Regions from separate parts of the Exiguobacterium sp. ZWU0009 genome, predicted to be linked through region 3. Evidence: a T-box and tRNA genes for the amino acid it is inferred to sense, from the RefSeq annotation. Region 3 holds a T-box; the other regions hold tRNA genes.

Region 1 (6,727 bases), 900 kb from region 3:
GAGTGTCTCTATCGAGACTGAGAGACGAGCTCTCAAAACTGAACGATGGGCATGTCCCGTAAGGGACGTTTTCCTTAGAAAGGAGGTGATCCAGCCGCACCTTCCGATACGGCTACCTTGTTACGACTTCACCCCAATCATCTACCCCACCTTCGACGGCTGGCTCCTTGCGGTTACCTCACCGGCTTCGGGTGTTGCAAACTCTCGTGGTGTGACGGGCGGTGTGTACAAGACCCGGGAACGTATTCACCGCAGTATGCTGACCTGCGATTACTAGCGATTCCGACTTCATGCAGGCGAGTTGCAGCCTGCAATCCGAACTGGGAACGGCTTTATGGGATTGGCTCCACCTCGCGGTCTCGCTGCCCTTTGTACCGTCCATTGTAGCACGTGTGTAGCCCAACTCATAAGGGGCATGATGATTTGACGTCATCCCCACCTTCCTCCGGTTTGTCACCGGCAGTCTCCCTAGAGTGCCCAACTAAATGCTGGCAACTAAGGATAGGGGTTGCGCTCGTTGCGGGACTTAACCCAACATCTCACGACACGAGCTGACGACAACCATGCACCACCTGTCACCATTGTCCCCGAAGGGAAAACTTGATCTCTCAAGCGGTCAATGGGATGTCAAGAGTTGGTAAGGTTCTTCGCGTTGCTTCGAATTAAACCACATGCTCCACCGCTTGTGCGGGTCCCCGTCAATTCCTTTGAGTTTCAGCCTTGCGGCCGTACTCCCCAGGCGGAGTGCTTAATGCGTTAGCTTCAGCACTGAGGGGCGGAAACCCCCCAACACCTAGCACTCATCGTTTACGGCGTGGACTACCAGGGTATCTAATCCTGTTTGCTCCCCACGCTTTCGCGCCTCAGCGTCAGTTACAGACCAAAGAGTCGCCTTCGCCACTGGTGTTCCTCCACATCTCTACGCATTTCACCGCTACACGTGGAATTCCACTCTTCTCTTCTGTACTCAAGCCTTCCAGTTTCCAATGGCCCTCCCCGGTTGAGCCGGGGGCTTTCACATCAGACTTAAAAGGCCGCCTGCGCGCGCTTTACGCCCAATAATTCCGGACAACGCTTGCCACCTACGTATTACCGCGGCTGCTGGCACGTAGTTAGCCGTGGCTTTCTCGTAAGGTACCGTCAAGGTACGAGCATTACCTCTCGTACGTGTTCTTCCCTTACAACAGAGTTTTACGATCCGAAAACCTTCATCACTCACGCGGCGTTGCTCCATCAGACTTTCGTCCATTGTGGAAGATTCCCTACTGCTGCCTCCCGTAGGAGTCTGGGCCGTGTCTCAGTCCCAGTGTGGCCGATCACCCTCTCAGGTCGGCTATGCATCGTCGCCTTGGTGGGCCGTTACCCCACCAACTAGCTAATGCACCGCAAGGCCATCTCAAGGTGACGCCGAAGCGCCTTTCATCAGCGGACCATGCGGTCCGTTGAACTATCCGGTATTAGCTCCGATTTCTCGGAGTTATCCCAATCCTTGAGGCAGGTTCCTTACGTGTTACTCACCCGTCCGCCGCTCATTCCACTGCCTTCCCTCCGAAGAGTTCCGTCAGTTTCCTGCGCTCGACTTGCATGTATTAGGCACGCCGCCAGCGTTCGTCCTGAGCCAGGATCAAACTCTCCATAAAGTGTTTGACTTGCTCGTTTTTGTGACCGAAGTCACGATTGACGAAGCTTGCGCTTCATTCATGTTTGTATTCCGTAGAATACGATTTTTGCCTCATCGTTCAGTTTTCAAAGTTCGTCATAAAAATGGTGGAGCCTAGCGGGATCGAACCGCTGACCTCCTGCGTGCAAGGCAGGCGCTCTCCCAGCTGAGCTAAGGCCCCATTAAAGGGATGAAATTGAAGATGGTCGGGAAGACAGGATTCGAACCTGCGACCCCTTGGTCCCAAACCAAGTGCTCTACCAAGCTGAGCTACTTCCCGAAAATGCACCCTGAGAGATTCGAACTCCCGACCCCTTGATTCGTAGTCAAGTACTCTATCCAGCTGAGCTAAGGGTGCGGAATATAAGGATCAAACAGCAAACATCAAAATGAAAATGGTACCGAGGGCCGGAATCGAACCGGCACGGGGAAACCCCCGCAGGATTTTAAGTCCTGTGCGTCTACCAGTTCCGCCACCCCGGCAGGGATATAAAAGGTAGAACCTTCATTCATAATTGAATTCTGGTGATCATTGAAGATAAAGATGGTGCCGGCAACAGGAGTCGAACCCGCGACCTACTGATTACAAGTCAGTTGCTCTACCAGCTGAGCTACACCGGCAAGTGTAATAAAAAATGGTGGAGGATGACGGGATCGAACCGCCGACCCCCTGCTTGTAAGGCAGGTGCTCTCCCAGCTGAGCTAATCCTCCATATGTATCGCCTGGCAGCGTCCTATCCTCACAGGGGGAAGCCCCCAACTACTTTCGGCGTTCAAGTGCTTAACTTCCGTGTTCGGCATGGGAACGGGTGTGACCACTTGGCTATCGCCACCAGACATTTATTATCTTAACATTATGTTCACATAACGTCAAGACTTTTTTTCGTTTTTTTGAAAGGCTCGCGCCCTCAAAACTGAAGTCATCAACAATGCATCTGCTAGAACAAGGCCTCGACCGATTAGTATCACTCAGCTCCACATGTCGCCATGCTTCCACCCGTGACCTATCTACCTCATCGTCTCTGAGGGGTCTTTCTTGATTACTCAAAGGGAAATCTCATCTTGGAGGGGGCTTCATGCTTAGATGCTTTCAGCATTTATCCCGTCCGCACGTAGCTACCCAGCGATGCTCCTGGCGGAACAACTGGTACACCAGCGGTGCGTCCATCCCGGTCCTCTCGTACTAAGGACAGCTCTCCTCAAATTTCCTGCGCCCACGACGGATAGGGACCGAACTGTCTCACGACGTTCTGAACCCAGCTCGCGTACCGCTTTAATGGGCGAACAGCCCAACCCTTGGGACCTACTCCAGCCCCAGGATGCGATGAGCCGACATCGAGGTGCCAAACCTCCCCGTCGATGTGGACTCTTGGGGGAGATCAGCCTGTTATCCCCAGGGTAGCTTTTATCCGTTGAGCGATGGCCCTTCCATGCGGAACCACCGGATCACTAAGCCCGACTTTCGTCCCTGCTCGACTTGTAGGTCTCGCAGTCAAGCTCCCTTCTGCCTTTGCGCTCTACGAATGATTTCCAACCATTCTGAGGGAACCTTTGGGCGCCTCCGTTACTGTTTAGGAGGCGACCGCCCCAGTCAAACTACCCGCCTGACACGGTCCTCCAGCCGGATCACGGCTGCGAGTTAGAGACTCTATGCATGAAGGGCGGTATCCCAAGGGTGACTCCTCCGAAGCTGGCGCTCCGGGCTCGACGTCTCCCGCCTATCCTGTACATCATGCACAAAGCCTCAATATCAGGCTGTAGTAAAGCTCCATGGGGTCTTTCCGTCCTGTCGCGGGTAACCTGCATCTTCACAGGTACTATGATTTCACCGGGTCTCTCGTTGAGACAGTGCCCAAATCGTTACGCCTTTCGTGCGGGTCGGAACTTACCCGACAAGGAATTTCGCTACCTTAGGACCGTTATAGTTACGGCCGCCGTTTACTGGGGCTTCGGTTCAAAGCTTCGCTTGCGCTAACCCATCCCCTTAACCTTCCAGCACCGGGCAGGCGTCAGCCCCTATACGTCATCTTGCGATTTAGCAGAGACCTGTGTTTTTGCTAAACAGTCGTTTGGGCCTATTCACTGCGGCTCTACTCATGTAGAGCGTCCCTTCTCCCGAAGTTACGGGACCATTTTGCCGAGTTCCTTAACGAGAGTTATCCCGCGCGTCTTAGAATTCTCATCTCGCCTACCTGTGTCGGTTTACGGTACTGGCGCCTTCCCCCTCACTAGAGGCTTTTCTTGGCAGTGTGAAATCGTGACCTACGTCCCTACGGGACTCCGCATCGTTCCTTGACTTTGGTGCCTGACGGATTTGCCAATCAGACGGTCTTGAAACTTGCACATGCACTTCCATCCGCATGCGTCACTATCCTCCTGCGTCCCCCCATTGTTCAAACGGTGGATCGGCGGTACAGGAATATCAACCTGTTATCCATCGCCTACGCCTTTCGGCCTCGGCTTAGGTCCAGACTAACCCTGAGCGGACGAGCCTTCCTCAGGAAACCTTGGGCTTTCGACGGAGGGGATTCTCACCCCTCTTTTCGCTACTCACACCGGCATTCTCACTTCCAAACGCTCCACTGCTCCTTCCGGTACAGCTTCACAGCGGTTTGGAACGCTCCCCTACCATTCCTTACGGAATCCGCAGCTTCGGTGGTATGTTTAGCCCCGTTACATTTTCGGCGCGGCGCCACTCGACTAGTGAGCTATTACGCACTCTTTGAATGGTGGCTGCTTCTAAGCCAACATCCTAGCTGTCTAGGCAGCGCCACATCCTTTTCCACTTAACATACACTTTGGGACCTTAGCTGGCGGTCTGGGCTGTTTCCCTCTTGACTACGGATCTTATCACTCGCAGTCTGACTCCCGAGTATAAGTTGCTGGCATTCGGAGTTTAACTGAATTCGGTAACCCTGTGGGGGCCCCTAGTCCAATCAGTGCTCTACCTCCAGAACTCTCAACCTCGAGGCTAGCCCTAAAGCTATTTCGGGGAGAACCAGCTATCTCCAGGTTCGATTGGCATTTCACCGCTACCCACACCTCATCCCCGCACTTTTCAACGTGCGTGGGTTCGGACCTCCAGTCAGTGTTACCTGACCTTCATCCTGGACATGGGTAGATCACCTGGTTTCGGGTCTACGACAACGCACTGAACGCCCTGTTCAGACTCGCTTTCGCTACGGCTCCGCCTCATCGGCTTAACCTCGCGCGTTATCGTAACTCGCCGGTTCATTCTACAAAAGGCACGCCATCACCCGTTAACGGGCTCTGACTACTTGTAGGCATACGGTTTCAGGATCTATTTCACTCCCCTTCCGGGGTGCTTTTCACCTTTCCCTCACGGTACTGGTTCACTATCGGTCACTAGGGAGTATTTAGCCTTGGGAGATGGTCCTCCCGGATTCCGACGGGGTTTCACGTGTCCCGCCGTACTCAGGATCCACTCTGGAGGGAAAACAGTTTCAGCTACAGGGCTGTCACCTTCTTCGGCCGACCTTTCCAGGTCCTTCACCTACTGTCTTCCTTTTTGACTCCGTATAGAGTGTCCTACAACCCCGAAGAGCATGCTCTTCGGTTTGGGCTGTTCCCGTTTCGCTCGCCGCTACTCAGGGAATCGCATTTGCTTTCTCTTCCTCCGGGTACTTAGATGTTTCAGTTCCCCGGGTCTGCCTCACGCTACACTATGTATTCATGTAACATGTCCCATCCCATTACAGATGGTGGGTTCCCCCATTCGGAAATCTTCGGATCAAAGCATACTTACTGCTCCCCGAAGCATATCGCTGTTCGTCGCGTCCTTCATCGGCTCCTAGTGCCAAGGCATCCACCGTACGCCCTTCATACCTTGATCTAGCGTTGGTATTCTAAGAACACACGTCTTAAATGACATGGTTAATTAAAAGTTTGATGTCTTGTTGATGTCTTCAGTTTTCAAGGTGCGAGTGTCTCTATCGAGACTGAGAGACGAGCTCTCAAAACTGAACGATGGGCATGTCCCGTAAGGGACGTTTTCCTTAGAAAGGAGGTGATCCAGCCGCACCTTCCGATACGGCTACCTTGTTACGACTTCACCCCAATCATCTACCCCACCTTCGACGGCTGGCTCCTTGCGGTTACCTCACCGGCTTCGGGTGTTGCAAACTCTCGTGGTGTGACGGGCGGTGTGTACAAGACCCGGGAACGTATTCACCGCAGTATGCTGACCTGCGATTACTAGCGATTCCGACTTCATGCAGGCGAGTTGCAGCCTGCAATCCGAACTGGGAACGGCTTTATGGGATTGGCTCCACCTCGCGGTCTCGCTGCCCTTTGTACCGTCCATTGTAGCACGTGTGTAGCCCAACTCATAAGGGGCATGATGATTTGACGTCATCCCCACCTTCCTCCGGTTTGTCACCGGCAGTCTCCCTAGAGTGCCCAACTAAATGCTGGCAACTAAGGATAGGGGTTGCGCTCGTTGCGGGACTTAACCCAACATCTCACGACACGAGCTGACGACAACCATGCACCACCTGTCACCATTGTCCCCGAAGGGAAAACTTGATCTCTCAAGCGGTCAATGGGATGTCAAGAGTTGGTAAGGTTCTTCGCGTTGCTTCGAATTAAACCACATGCTCCACCGCTTGTGCGGGTCCCCGTCAATTCCTTTGAGTTTCAGCCTTGCGGCCGTACTCCCCAGGCGGAGTGCTTAATGCGTTAGCTTCAGCACTGAGGGGCGGAAACCCCCCAACACCTAGCACTCATCGTTTACGGCGTGGACTACCAGGGTATCTAATCCTGTTTGCTCCCCACGCTTTCGCGCCTCAGCGTCAGTTACAGACCAAAGAGTCGCCTTCGCCACTGGTGTTCCTCCACATCTCTACGCATTTCACCGCTACACGTGGAATTCCACTCTTCTCTTCTGTACTCAAGCCTTCCAGTTTCCAATGGCCCTCCCCGGTTGAGCCGGGGGCTTTCACATCAGACTTAAAAGGCCGCCTGCGCGCGCTTTACGCCCAATAATTCCGGACAACGCTTGCCACCTACGTATTACCGCGGCTGCTGGCACGTAGTTAGCCGTGGCTT
Region 2 (6,727 bases), 910 kb from region 3:
GGTTAAGGGGATGGGTTAGCGCAAGCGAAGCTTTGAACCGAAGCCCCAGTAAACGGCGGCCGTAACTATAACGGTCCTAAGGTAGCGAAATTCCTTGTCGGGTAAGTTCCGACCCGCACGAAAGGCGTAACGATTTGGGCACTGTCTCAACGAGAGACCCGGTGAAATCATAGTACCTGTGAAGATGCAGGTTACCCGCGACAGGACGGAAAGACCCCATGGAGCTTTACTACAGCCTGATATTGAGGCTTTGTGCATGATGTACAGGATAGGCGGGAGACGTCGAGCCCGGAGCGCCAGCTTCGGAGGAGTCACCCTTGGGATACCGCCCTTCATGCATAGAGTCTCTAACTCGCAGCCGTGATCCGGCTGGAGGACCGTGTCAGGCGGGTAGTTTGACTGGGGCGGTCGCCTCCTAAACAGTAACGGAGGCGCCCAAAGGTTCCCTCAGAATGGTTGGAAATCATTCGTAGAGCGCAAAGGCAGAAGGGAGCTTGACTGCGAGACCTACAAGTCGAGCAGGGACGAAAGTCGGGCTTAGTGATCCGGTGGTTCCGCATGGAAGGGCCATCGCTCAACGGATAAAAGCTACCCTGGGGATAACAGGCTGATCTCCCCCAAGAGTCCACATCGACGGGGAGGTTTGGCACCTCGATGTCGGCTCATCGCATCCTGGGGCTGGAGTAGGTCCCAAGGGTTGGGCTGTTCGCCCATTAAAGCGGTACGCGAGCTGGGTTCAGAACGTCGTGAGACAGTTCGGTCCCTATCCGTCGTGGGCGCAGGAAATTTGAGGAGAGCTGTCCTTAGTACGAGAGGACCGGGATGGACGCACCGCTGGTGTACCAGTTGTTCCGCCAGGAGCATCGCTGGGTAGCTACGTGCGGACGGGATAAATGCTGAAAGCATCTAAGCATGAAGCCCCCTCCAAGATGAGATTTCCCTTTGAGTAATCAAGAAAGACCCCTCAGAGACGATGAGGTAGATAGGTCACGGGTGGAAGCATGGCGACATGTGGAGCTGAGTGATACTAATCGGTCGAGGCCTTGTTCTAGCAGATGCATTGTTGATGACTTCAGTTTTGAGGGCGCGAGCCTTTCAAAAAAACGAAAAAAAGTCTTGACGTTATGTGAACATAATGTTAAGATAATAAATGTCTGGTGGCGATAGCCAAGTGGTCACACCCGTTCCCATGCCGAACACGGAAGTTAAGCACTTGAACGCCGAAAGTAGTTGGGGGCTTCCCCCTGTGAGGATAGGACGCTGCCAGGCGATACATATGGAGGATTAGCTCAGCTGGGAGAGCACCTGCCTTACAAGCAGGGGGTCGGCGGTTCGATCCCGTCATCCTCCACCATTTTTTATTACACTTGCCGGTGTAGCTCAGCTGGTAGAGCAACTGACTTGTAATCAGTAGGTCGCGGGTTCGACTCCTGTTGCCGGCACCATCTTTATCTTCAATGATCACCAGAATTCAATTATGAATGAAGGTTCTACCTTTTATATCCCTGCCGGGGTGGCGGAACTGGTAGACGCACAGGACTTAAAATCCTGCGGGGGTTTCCCCGTGCCGGTTCGATTCCGGCCCTCGGTACCATTTTCATTTTGATGTTTGCTGTTTGATCCTTATATTCCGCACCCTTAGCTCAGCTGGATAGAGTACTTGACTACGAATCAAGGGGTCGGGAGTTCGAATCTCTCAGGGTGCATTTTCGGGAAGTAGCTCAGCTTGGTAGAGCACTTGGTTTGGGACCAAGGGGTCGCAGGTTCGAATCCTGTCTTCCCGACCATCTTCAATTTCATCCCTTTAATGGGGCCTTAGCTCAGCTGGGAGAGCGCCTGCCTTGCACGCAGGAGGTCAGCGGTTCGATCCCGCTAGGCTCCACCATTTTTATGACGAACTTTGAAAACTGAACGATGAGGCAAAAATCGTATTCTACGGAATACAAACATGAATGAAGCGCAAGCTTCGTCAATCGTGACTTCGGTCACAAAAACGAGCAAGTCAAACACTTTATGGAGAGTTTGATCCTGGCTCAGGACGAACGCTGGCGGCGTGCCTAATACATGCAAGTCGAGCGCAGGAAACTGACGGAACTCTTCGGAGGGAAGGCAGTGGAATGAGCGGCGGACGGGTGAGTAACACGTAAGGAACCTGCCTCAAGGATTGGGATAACTCCGAGAAATCGGAGCTAATACCGGATAGTTCAACGGACCGCATGGTCCGCTGATGAAAGGCGCTTCGGCGTCACCTTGAGATGGCCTTGCGGTGCATTAGCTAGTTGGTGGGGTAACGGCCCACCAAGGCGACGATGCATAGCCGACCTGAGAGGGTGATCGGCCACACTGGGACTGAGACACGGCCCAGACTCCTACGGGAGGCAGCAGTAGGGAATCTTCCACAATGGACGAAAGTCTGATGGAGCAACGCCGCGTGAGTGATGAAGGTTTTCGGATCGTAAAACTCTGTTGTAAGGGAAGAACACGTACGAGAGGTAATGCTCGTACCTTGACGGTACCTTACGAGAAAGCCACGGCTAACTACGTGCCAGCAGCCGCGGTAATACGTAGGTGGCAAGCGTTGTCCGGAATTATTGGGCGTAAAGCGCGCGCAGGCGGCCTTTTAAGTCTGATGTGAAAGCCCCCGGCTCAACCGGGGAGGGCCATTGGAAACTGGAAGGCTTGAGTACAGAAGAGAAGAGTGGAATTCCACGTGTAGCGGTGAAATGCGTAGAGATGTGGAGGAACACCAGTGGCGAAGGCGACTCTTTGGTCTGTAACTGACGCTGAGGCGCGAAAGCGTGGGGAGCAAACAGGATTAGATACCCTGGTAGTCCACGCCGTAAACGATGAGTGCTAGGTGTTGGGGGGTTTCCGCCCCTCAGTGCTGAAGCTAACGCATTAAGCACTCCGCCTGGGGAGTACGGCCGCAAGGCTGAAACTCAAAGGAATTGACGGGGACCCGCACAAGCGGTGGAGCATGTGGTTTAATTCGAAGCAACGCGAAGAACCTTACCAACTCTTGACATCCCATTGACCGCTTGAGAGATCAAGTTTTCCCTTCGGGGACAATGGTGACAGGTGGTGCATGGTTGTCGTCAGCTCGTGTCGTGAGATGTTGGGTTAAGTCCCGCAACGAGCGCAACCCCTATCCTTAGTTGCCAGCATTTAGTTGGGCACTCTAGGGAGACTGCCGGTGACAAACCGGAGGAAGGTGGGGATGACGTCAAATCATCATGCCCCTTATGAGTTGGGCTACACACGTGCTACAATGGACGGTACAAAGGGCAGCGAGACCGCGAGGTGGAGCCAATCCCATAAAGCCGTTCCCAGTTCGGATTGCAGGCTGCAACTCGCCTGCATGAAGTCGGAATCGCTAGTAATCGCAGGTCAGCATACTGCGGTGAATACGTTCCCGGGTCTTGTACACACCGCCCGTCACACCACGAGAGTTTGCAACACCCGAAGCCGGTGAGGTAACCGCAAGGAGCCAGCCGTCGAAGGTGGGGTAGATGATTGGGGTGAAGTCGTAACAAGGTAGCCGTATCGGAAGGTGCGGCTGGATCACCTCCTTTCTAAGGAAAACGTCCCTTACGGGACATGCCCATCGTTCAGTTTTGAGAGCTCGTCTCTCAGTCTCGATAGAGACACTCGCACCTTGAAAACTGAAGACATCAACAAGACATCAAACTTTTAATTAACCATGTCATTTAAGACGTGTGTTCTTAGAATACCAACGCTAGATCAAGGTATGAAGGGCGTACGGTGGATGCCTTGGCACTAGGAGCCGATGAAGGACGCGACGAACAGCGATATGCTTCGGGGAGCAGTAAGTATGCTTTGATCCGAAGATTTCCGAATGGGGGAACCCACCATCTGTAATGGGATGGGACATGTTACATGAATACATAGTGTAGCGTGAGGCAGACCCGGGGAACTGAAACATCTAAGTACCCGGAGGAAGAGAAAGCAAATGCGATTCCCTGAGTAGCGGCGAGCGAAACGGGAACAGCCCAAACCGAAGAGCATGCTCTTCGGGGTTGTAGGACACTCTATACGGAGTCAAAAAGGAAGACAGTAGGTGAAGGACCTGGAAAGGTCGGCCGAAGAAGGTGACAGCCCTGTAGCTGAAACTGTTTTCCCTCCAGAGTGGATCCTGAGTACGGCGGGACACGTGAAACCCCGTCGGAATCCGGGAGGACCATCTCCCAAGGCTAAATACTCCCTAGTGACCGATAGTGAACCAGTACCGTGAGGGAAAGGTGAAAAGCACCCCGGAAGGGGAGTGAAATAGATCCTGAAACCGTATGCCTACAAGTAGTCAGAGCCCGTTAACGGGTGATGGCGTGCCTTTTGTAGAATGAACCGGCGAGTTACGATAACGCGCGAGGTTAAGCCGATGAGGCGGAGCCGTAGCGAAAGCGAGTCTGAACAGGGCGTTCAGTGCGTTGTCGTAGACCCGAAACCAGGTGATCTACCCATGTCCAGGATGAAGGTCAGGTAACACTGACTGGAGGTCCGAACCCACGCACGTTGAAAAGTGCGGGGATGAGGTGTGGGTAGCGGTGAAATGCCAATCGAACCTGGAGATAGCTGGTTCTCCCCGAAATAGCTTTAGGGCTAGCCTCGAGGTTGAGAGTTCTGGAGGTAGAGCACTGATTGGACTAGGGGCCCCCACAGGGTTACCGAATTCAGTTAAACTCCGAATGCCAGCAACTTATACTCGGGAGTCAGACTGCGAGTGATAAGATCCGTAGTCAAGAGGGAAACAGCCCAGACCGCCAGCTAAGGTCCCAAAGTGTATGTTAAGTGGAAAAGGATGTGGCGCTGCCTAGACAGCTAGGATGTTGGCTTAGAAGCAGCCACCATTCAAAGAGTGCGTAATAGCTCACTAGTCGAGTGGCGCCGCGCCGAAAATGTAACGGGGCTAAACATACCACCGAAGCTGCGGATTCCGTAAGGAATGGTAGGGGAGCGTTCCAAACCGCTGTGAAGCTGTACCGGAAGGAGCAGTGGAGCGTTTGGAAGTGAGAATGCCGGTGTGAGTAGCGAAAAGAGGGGTGAGAATCCCCTCCGTCGAAAGCCCAAGGTTTCCTGAGGAAGGCTCGTCCGCTCAGGGTTAGTCTGGACCTAAGCCGAGGCCGAAAGGCGTAGGCGATGGATAACAGGTTGATATTCCTGTACCGCCGATCCACCGTTTGAACAATGGGGGGACGCAGGAGGATAGTGACGCATGCGGATGGAAGTGCATGTGCAAGTTTCAAGACCGTCTGATTGGCAAATCCGTCAGGCACCAAAGTCAAGGAACGATGCGGAGTCCCGTAGGGACGTAGGTCACGATTTCACACTGCCAAGAAAAGCCTCTAGTGAGGGGGAAGGCGCCAGTACCGTAAACCGACACAGGTAGGCGAGATGAGAATTCTAAGACGCGCGGGATAACTCTCGTTAAGGAACTCGGCAAAATGGTCCCGTAACTTCGGGAGAAGGGACGCTCTACATGAGTAGAGCCGCAGTGAATAGGCCCAAACGACTGTTTAGCAAAAACACAGGTCTCTGCTAAATCGCAAGATGACGTATAGGGGCTGACGCCTGCCCGGTGCTGGAAGGTTAAGGGGATGGGTTAGCGCAAGCGAAGCTTTGAACCGAAGCCCCAGTAAACGGCGGCCGTAACTATAACGGTCCTAAGGTAGCGAAATTCCTTGTCGGGTAAGTTCCGACCCGCACGAAAGGCGTAACGATTTGGGCACTGTCTCAACGAGAGACCCGGTGAAATCATAGTACCTGTGAAGATGCAGGTTACCCGCGACAGGACGGAAAGACCCCATGGAGCTTTACTACAGCCTGATATTGAGGCTTTGTGCATGATGTACAGGATAGGCGGGAGACGTCGAGCCCGGAGCGCCAGCTTCGGAGGAGTCACCCTTGGGATACCGCCCTTCATGCATAGAGTCTCTAACTCGCAGCCGTGATCCGGCTGGAGGACCGTGTCAGGCGGGTAGTTTGACTGGGGCGGTCGCCTCCTAAACAGTAACGGAGGCGCCCAAAGGTTCCCTCAGAATGGTTGGAAATCATTCGTAGAGCGCAAAGGCAGAAGGGAGCTTGACTGCGAGACCTACAAGTCGAGCAGGGACGAAAGTCGGGCTTAGTGATCCGGTGGTTCCGCATGGAAGGGCCATCGCTCAACGGATAAAAGCTACCCTGGGGATAACAGGCTGATCTCCCCCAAGAGTCCACATCGACGGGGAGGTTTGGCACCTCGATGTCGGCTCATCGCATCCTGGGGCTGGAGTAGGTCCCAAGGGTTGGGCTGTTCGCCCATTAAAGCGGTACGCGAGCTGGGTTCAGAACGTCGTGAGACAGTTCGGTCCCTATCCGTCGTGGGCGCAGGAAATTTGAGGAGAGCTGTCCTTAGTACGAGAGGACCGGGATGGACGCACCGCTGGTGTACCAGTTGTTCCGCCAGGAGCATCGCTGGGTAGCTACGTGCGGACGGGATAAATGCTGAAAGCATCTAAGCATGAAGCCCCCTCCAAGATGAGATTTCCCTTTGAGTAATCAAGAAAGACCCCTCAGAGACGATGAGGTAGATAGGTCACGGGTGGAAGCATGGCGACATGTGGAGCTGAGTGATACTAATCGGTCGAGGCCTTGTTCTAGCAGATGCTTGTTGATGACTTCAGTTTTGAGGGCGCGAGCCCGTCGTCTGGTGACGATAGCCAAGTGGTCACAC
Region 3 (6,727 bases):
TCACTTCGCATCCCACTCGCCGCTTCGATCTTCTCCCGTTTGATGACTGACAGATAAGGTGGTTTCTGTTTTTTCTTCAACGCACGTTTTTTCTTTTCCGAGGCGTCAGGATCAATCTTGATCTTATCCTCTTTCATCGCAAAATAGGTCACCTCGACTCGTCCCAGTGCTCGAATATGATTAATCGTATAGAATTCTTTCTTCTTCGTATCATATCCAAGACCGTGGAAACTGTCCCGTATCGTCGTTCCTTGTACTTTTTCACGTTTCTCTTCGCTCCAGACACCATCTTTTCGCGTAATCGTGACCAGAATCTGATTCGACGTCAATAGCGCGACGGTCTCCCCGTCAACGAGGGTCATACCGTCAAGACCAGCGAGCAACAACTTTCCTTCTTCTAACTGGAAAGATGCATTGATGCGTTCTCCGGTTCCACTGATTTCAAAGAAACGATAATCGTCTGTGACGACGAGGTACGAACCAATGGAATCATCATATAACATTTGTTGGACATTTTTGATTAACGGCTCTTCTGGATTTGGAATAGCTGAAGGCGTTTTCGGTGGCACCTGTTTAACGGCTGCCTGATGCTTCGATTGCGTCTCGATTTTCGCGAACGTTTCCTGAATACGTGACAACGTCTCCGGCTTCGAGAAGACGAGCAGTATACAAAGGATCAACCCCGAAACGACAGCAAAAATCGTTGTATAGACTATATAAGATCGTTTCATTGATGGTACTCGCCTTTCTTTCTCGGTTTCTGATTCAGTGTAGCAGAAGGTCGTTCAAAAAAAAAGCGGACTTGCGACGGAAATGAAGAAACCCCTTCCATCCGCGTCAAGCGAATGAAAGGGGCTATGGCTTAGTTTGCCACGATATTGATTAATTTTTTCGGTACGACGATGACTTTACGAACTGTTTTGTCGCCGATCCATTCTTGTGTCTTTTCATCAGCGAAGGCAAGTGCTTCGATTTCTTCTTTTGTCGCATCGATGTTGATTTCGATTTTCGAGCGAACTTTTCCGTTCACTTGAATGACGAATTCCATCGTATCGCTGACCAGTTTCGATTCATTGAATGTTGGCCATGCCGCATACGTCAATGTCTCTTCAAATCCAAGTTGTTCCCAGAGTTCCTCACCAAGGTGCGGTGCGACTGGTGTTAACAATTGAATGAATCCACGAAGGAAGTGACGTGGAAGAACTGGTTGCTTATTTGCTTCGTTGACGAAGACCATGAGTTGCGAAATTCCGGTGTTGAACTGGATGTTCGCGAAGTCTTCTGTGACCTTCTTGACCGTCTGGTGGTACGTCCGTTCGAAGTCAGCATCGACTTCTGTGACGTCCTGAATGTCTGCTGTCCGTTCGAACAAGCGCCAGACACGGTCGAGGAAACGACGCGCACCGTCAAGACCGTTTTCAGACCAGGCAACTGATGCATCGAGTGGTCCCATGAACATTTCATACAAGCGTAACGTATCCGCACCATGCGATTTGACGATTTCATCCGGATTGATGACGTTACCGCGTGATTTCGACATCTTCTCGTTGTTCTCTCCAAGAATCATCCCTTGGTTGTATAACTTCTGGAATGGTTCTTTTGTTGGTACGACGCCTGCATCATACAAGACTTTATGCCAGAAGCGCGCATACAACAAGTGAAGAACAGCATGTTCCGCTCCACCGATATAAATATCAACTGGAAGCCAGTATTTTAATTTTTCTGGATCCGCGATCGCCTCTTCATTGTGCGGATCGATGAAACGAAGATAATACCAGCAGCTTCCGCCCCATTGTGGCATCGTATTCGTCTCGCGACGTCCTTTCATTCCTGTTTCAGGATCCGTATAATCCAACCAGTCTTCCGCAAGCGCAAGTGGTGATTCGCCAGTACCAGACGGTTTGATTTCCGGAATGATCGGAAGTTCAAGTGGCAATTCTTCTTGGCTGAGCGTCTTCATTGAACCGTCTTCCATGTGAACAACTGGAATCGGTTCACCCCAATACCGTTGACGACTGAACAACCAGTCCCGGAGACGATACGTGATTTTCTTACGTCCGACTTGATTCGTTTCGAGTTCAGCAATCATCGTCTCGATTGCTTCTTGTTTTCCAAGACCATCAAGCATATGTGAGTTGACGTGTTCGCCCTCTCCTGTATAGGCTGCTTCATCAACGTTTCCACCCGCGACGACTTCAACGATTGGCAAGTCAAATTGTTTCGCGAATTCATGGTCACGCTCATCGTGTCCTGGAACAGCCATGATTGCACCCGTTCCATACGAAGCAAGGACATAATCAGCGATCCAGATTGGAAGGCGATCACCTGAGATTGGGTTGACAGCAAAAGCACCTGTGAAGACACCTGTTTTTTCCTTCGCTAAATCCGTCCGCTCGAGATCCGACTTTGTTTGGACTTGCGAAATGTACGTATCGACGGCTTCCTTGTGATCCGCTGTCGTGATGTCAGCTACGAATGGATGCTCCGGCGCAAGCACGAGGTACGTCGCACCAAAGATTGTGTCCGGACGTGTCGTAAAGACCGTGACTTGTTTTTTGTGTCCATCAATCGTGAAGTCGATTTCAGCACCTTCTGATTTTCCGATCCAGTTCCGTTGCATCTCTTTGACAGAATCCGGCCAATCAAGGTCATCGAGATCTTCAAGAAGACGATCTGCATATTCCGTGATTTTCAAGACCCATTGACGCATCGGGACACGCACGACCGGATGGTTTCCGCGTTCAGATAATCCGTCGATGACTTCTTCATTCGCAAGAACGGTTCCAAGCGCTGGGCACCAGTTGACCGCGACTTCGTCCACGAATGCAAGTCCTTTTTCATACAACTTCGTAAAGATCCACTGTGTCCATTTGTAGTACTTCGGATCCGTCGTATTGATTTCACGATCCCAGTCATAGGAGAATCCAAGTTCTTTCAGCTGACGCTTGAACGTCTCGATGTTTTTTGCTGTGAATTCACGTGGGTCATTCCCTGTATCGAGGGCATATTGTTCTGCTGGTAACCCGAACGCATCCCATCCCATCGGGTGAAGGACGTTGTACCCTTGCATCCGTTTCATCCGTGCGAGGATATCCGTTGCTGTGTAGCCTTCCGGGTGACCGACGTGGAGTCCGGCACCTGACGGATACGGGAACATATCAAGGGCATAAAACCCTTCTTTTTCTGGATCTTCTGTCGTGACGAAGGCGTTGTCTTGATCCCAACGCGCCTGCCATTTTGGTTCAATTTCGCGATGATTGTACGGCATGTCTTTTCCTCCTCTAATCTAAAAAAACCGGTCCTCCGCCCCTAGGAATAGGGACGAAAGACCGGTTTGGCTTCCGCGGTACCACCCACGTTGTCTGTCTATGACAGACCGCTTGATTCACGGATAACGGTGTGAAAGACCGGATTCGCTACTACGACTTCACGAATCGTGCTCCCTGACGAGTTCACGGTTGTTACCGACTGGTTCGCACCTTCCACCAGCTCTCTTGACGGCACCTTTCCCCTACTACTTCAGTTCCATGCATTTGACTATCTTTTCCTAGTGTAATCTGTTTCTTCCTCAAGCGTCAACGCTTCCGTAAAATTTCCTCGATTTCTGCATGCGATCGCGCCACATGATCCGCTTGTTCTAGACGTTGCGTCGGCATCCGGTCATCGAGAAGCGCAATCACTTCCATGCCTGCTGCTTTTGCGCCGATCATCCCGTTCGCAGCGTCTTCGATGACGAGACAATCTTCAGGTGCGTGTCCGATTCGTGATGCCGCAAGTCGAAAAATCGCAGGATCAGGCTTCGAACGTACGACTTCTTCCCCACTAACGTAATGCGTAATTGGAAGCTCATAATGACGGATGACGCGTTCGATTTTTTGAAGCGAACTTGAAGAGGCGATCCCGATATCATAACCAAGAGACGCCGCTTGTTCGATGACTTGTTTGACTCCCTCTTTTAAACCACATTCTTCTGGTTTTGCATGAATTTGAAACAAGCGATGTTCTTCCTCAAGTAACGCACTCGCTGTTTCTGGAAGGTCGTGTTGCGCGACAAGTTCTTCCCACATCTCATCTCCTGTTTTTCCCATGAACGTCGCATACTGAACCGGATCGAGCGGAATCGATAACGTTTTAAACATCTGCTGATGGACCTCAAAGTAGCGAATTTCACTATCTAAGATGACCCCATCCATATCAAAAATAAGACCTCGTTTTTTCAAGACACATCCCCCTTTATTGATCTATCATGATTTCAGCATATCAAAAAAACGACTACACAATGTAGTCGTTTCACCTTCTTCATTTACTTACTGTTTAACTTGTCGCCATTTGGACACTGGTTTGTCGGTAAGCCGGAAAATAATCCGAATCGGCATCTGACCCGTATCGTATACATAACTGATCGTATATGGCTGGTTGAAGAATCGATTTTCCTTGATGATACTCAAATAGTCGATATCCAGTATAGCGGCATTTACTCTCAAAGAGACTATCCCGTTCTTGATATCCACCCCCGAGATGTTGTTCGACGAGACCGCGTGCTTTCGCCTGAAGAATCGCTTCGTACTCGAGTCGCTGATTCGGAAACACCTTCGCTTCATCCCGCTTACAACCAATCAAATGACCGTGGGCATATTCTTTTCCGAGCAATACGAAGTATCCACCAACAGGTTCTCCGTCGATTTCCGCAATCAGTAACAATGGCTCACAGAGGGGATTTGCTTCAAATAATTGCTCAAAATAATTCGCTGTAAAATAGTAATGAGCCGAAGCATTCTTCCGGTCCATCGTTTCATGATACAACGCTACAAAAACAGATAGGTCGTCTCGTGTTCCTGTTCTAACAGTTAAAGGAGAGGCAAGCGATTTGCGAATCATACTTCTCGTCTTCTTATGAAATGTTTGCAGGATGTCCTCTATTGAAGGGCGTAAATCGATACTCGTCGTATGACGGATGAAAGAGACTTTCGTCCAATCCCGCATGAAGCGTTCATTCCCCGTCAATGGATTAAAGCGAATCATTTCCGAGACGATCGCTTCTCGCTCTGCCCACCTTTCGAACAATAAGCGTGCATGCTGCATTTCAGTCGCAGTCAGTTGACCAATGATTTCCGGTCCACCGTAGCCATACGGCGTGATGAGATCTGAATAAGGTGTATCAAAAATCCGGCGCTTTAAAAAGGGATAAAATAGTGTTCCTGCATCACCTTCATAACGGAATAGCACCGCTTGCTCAGACGGTCTAGCATTGAGCGTGACGTATTGGTGACTGTAGAAGATATCAAGAGGCTGTTGCTGTACGTGTGTCGTCCAAGTTGCGGCATCTGTGATGAATTGACACCTTTCCATTCGTGCACCTCCAGTCAAAAAAGAAGCAACGTTCATATGACCTTTCTTTTCAAGTTCTTGCTTAGAAAGTACCCGTTTCTTTGCCGAAATATTCCATATTATTAAATATTTATTTTATGTTTTTAGAACGAACGACGTAACAAAAGTCAGCGAATCAAAGTGTCCGCTGTCTTACAGATGATGCTCATGATGTGATTTTAGGAATGGCACGAAGGAAGACGACGCCCGCTAACAGGATCAATCCAATCAATGTCAAGAAGACCGCTGACATACCAGATAAGTCGTAGATCAACCCTCCAACGGTCGGACTGATCATCCGCCCTGCTGAAGCAGCGATATTGACATACCCTTGGAATTCTCCTTCTTTCCCGATTGGCGCGAGTCTCGCCGCCATAGCAGGAACCGCTGGCCAGATGAACATCTCACCGACCGTCAGGATGATCATCGCGACGAGGAACATCTTGAAGCCACCTGCGAACGGAACGATCAGATAAGACAAGAGGAAGATTCCTGTACCTGTCATCAGTTGTCGCTTTAAGTCATCTCCAAACCAACGAAGAATTGGTGTTAGTAAAGGTTGCGCGAACACGATGAGTGCTCCGTTGATCGTCCAAAGAATCGAGTATTCGGAAATCGTGACACCGAGCGATTTCGTGTGTACAGCAAACGTTCCCTGCCATTGCACATAAACGAACCAAAGTAAGGCATAACCAATCGAGACGAGCAACATCGTCCGTGCCGCACCGCGTGCAAGGGGCGTGCGTGTCGTTTCGGTCTCTTCATGGGCCGCATGCATCCGCGCTGGTGCCTGAATCCAGGACAACCCGACGAACAAAATGATGGCAAAGGCGATATAGAGGACGAGATTGGCGATGAAGATGTACTGAATCGAAAAGGCAGCGATTTGACCACTGACAGCTGTCCCGAGCGCTACACCAACGTTTTGTGCGACATAGATCGCATTAAAGGCACGACGCCCGCCTTCAGGCCAAATGACACCCGTCATCGCGTAGATCGTCGGAAAAACCATCCCACCGACGAATCCAATCAATCCAAGCATCGCGACGTATCCGAGGTATGTCTGATGAAACAGCAACAAGCCGACGGAAGACAGGACAAGTCCGATGACACTGATGACGAGCGTCTTCTTGCCGCCGAGACGGTCAAACGCTTTTCCACCTAAGTAGTTTCCGACGATTGCTAAGGCCGAGTTGACGAACAACGCCATCCCTGCTTTCGTCATCGACTCTCCTAAATATTCATGTATATATAATGTATTAAACGGCCATAAAAAAGAGGATCCCGTCGTATTGATGGCCATCGCAAGGACAAGGATCCAGACCGCTTTTGGTAATTTTGGCATACCTGTGGTCCTCCT

The links. The T-box of region 3 lies ahead of leuS (leucine--tRNA ligase). A T-box ahead of a tRNA ligase gene usually reads a tRNA of that ligase, here a tRNA-Leu.
Region 1: it has a tRNA-Leu gene. The T-box ahead of leuS (leucine--tRNA ligase) is inferred to sense a tRNA for this amino acid. The anticodon was not compared.
Region 2: it has a tRNA-Leu gene. The T-box ahead of leuS (leucine--tRNA ligase) is inferred to sense a tRNA for this amino acid. The anticodon was not compared.

Annotation. Positions count from the first base shown of each region.
Region 1 is NZ_CP018057.1:82,662-89,388, reverse strand. Features, by position in the region: rRNA gene L985_RS00505 (16S ribosomal RNA) at 79-1,640, opposite strand; tRNA gene L985_RS00500 (tRNA-Ala) at 1,766-1,841, opposite strand; tRNA gene L985_RS00495 (tRNA-Pro) at 1,864-1,940, opposite strand; tRNA gene L985_RS00490 (tRNA-Arg) at 1,945-2,018, opposite strand; tRNA gene L985_RS00485 (tRNA-Leu) at 2,057-2,143, opposite strand; tRNA gene L985_RS00480 (tRNA-Thr) at 2,206-2,281, opposite strand; tRNA gene L985_RS00475 (tRNA-Val) at 2,297-2,372, opposite strand; rRNA gene rrf (5S ribosomal RNA) at 2,382-2,497, opposite strand; rRNA gene L985_RS00465 (23S ribosomal RNA) at 2,600-5,513, opposite strand; rRNA gene L985_RS00460 (16S ribosomal RNA) at 5,681-6,727, opposite strand, start outside.
Region 2 is NZ_CP018057.1:91,341-98,067, forward strand. Features, by position in the region: rRNA gene L985_RS00510 (23S ribosomal RNA) at 1-1,051, shown strand, start outside; rRNA gene rrf (5S ribosomal RNA) at 1,154-1,269, shown strand; tRNA gene L985_RS00520 (tRNA-Val) at 1,279-1,354, shown strand; tRNA gene L985_RS00525 (tRNA-Thr) at 1,370-1,445, shown strand; tRNA gene L985_RS00530 (tRNA-Leu) at 1,508-1,594, shown strand; tRNA gene L985_RS00535 (tRNA-Arg) at 1,633-1,706, shown strand; tRNA gene L985_RS00540 (tRNA-Pro) at 1,711-1,787, shown strand; tRNA gene L985_RS00545 (tRNA-Ala) at 1,810-1,885, shown strand; rRNA gene L985_RS00550 (16S ribosomal RNA) at 2,011-3,572, shown strand; rRNA gene L985_RS00555 (23S ribosomal RNA) at 3,740-6,653, shown strand; rRNA gene rrf (5S ribosomal RNA) at 6,700-6,727, shown strand, end outside.
Region 3 is NZ_CP018057.1:2,434,327-2,441,053, forward strand. Features, by position in the region: gene L985_RS12720 (hypothetical protein) at 1-731, opposite strand, end outside; gene leuS (leucine--tRNA ligase) at 863-3,268, opposite strand; T-box leader at 3,315-3,537, opposite strand; gene L985_RS12730 (HAD family hydrolase) at 3,576-4,220, opposite strand; gene L985_RS12735 (peptidoglycan bridge formation glycyltransferase FemA/FemB family protein) at 4,315-5,349, opposite strand; gene L985_RS12740 (MDR family MFS transporter) at 5,534-6,712, opposite strand.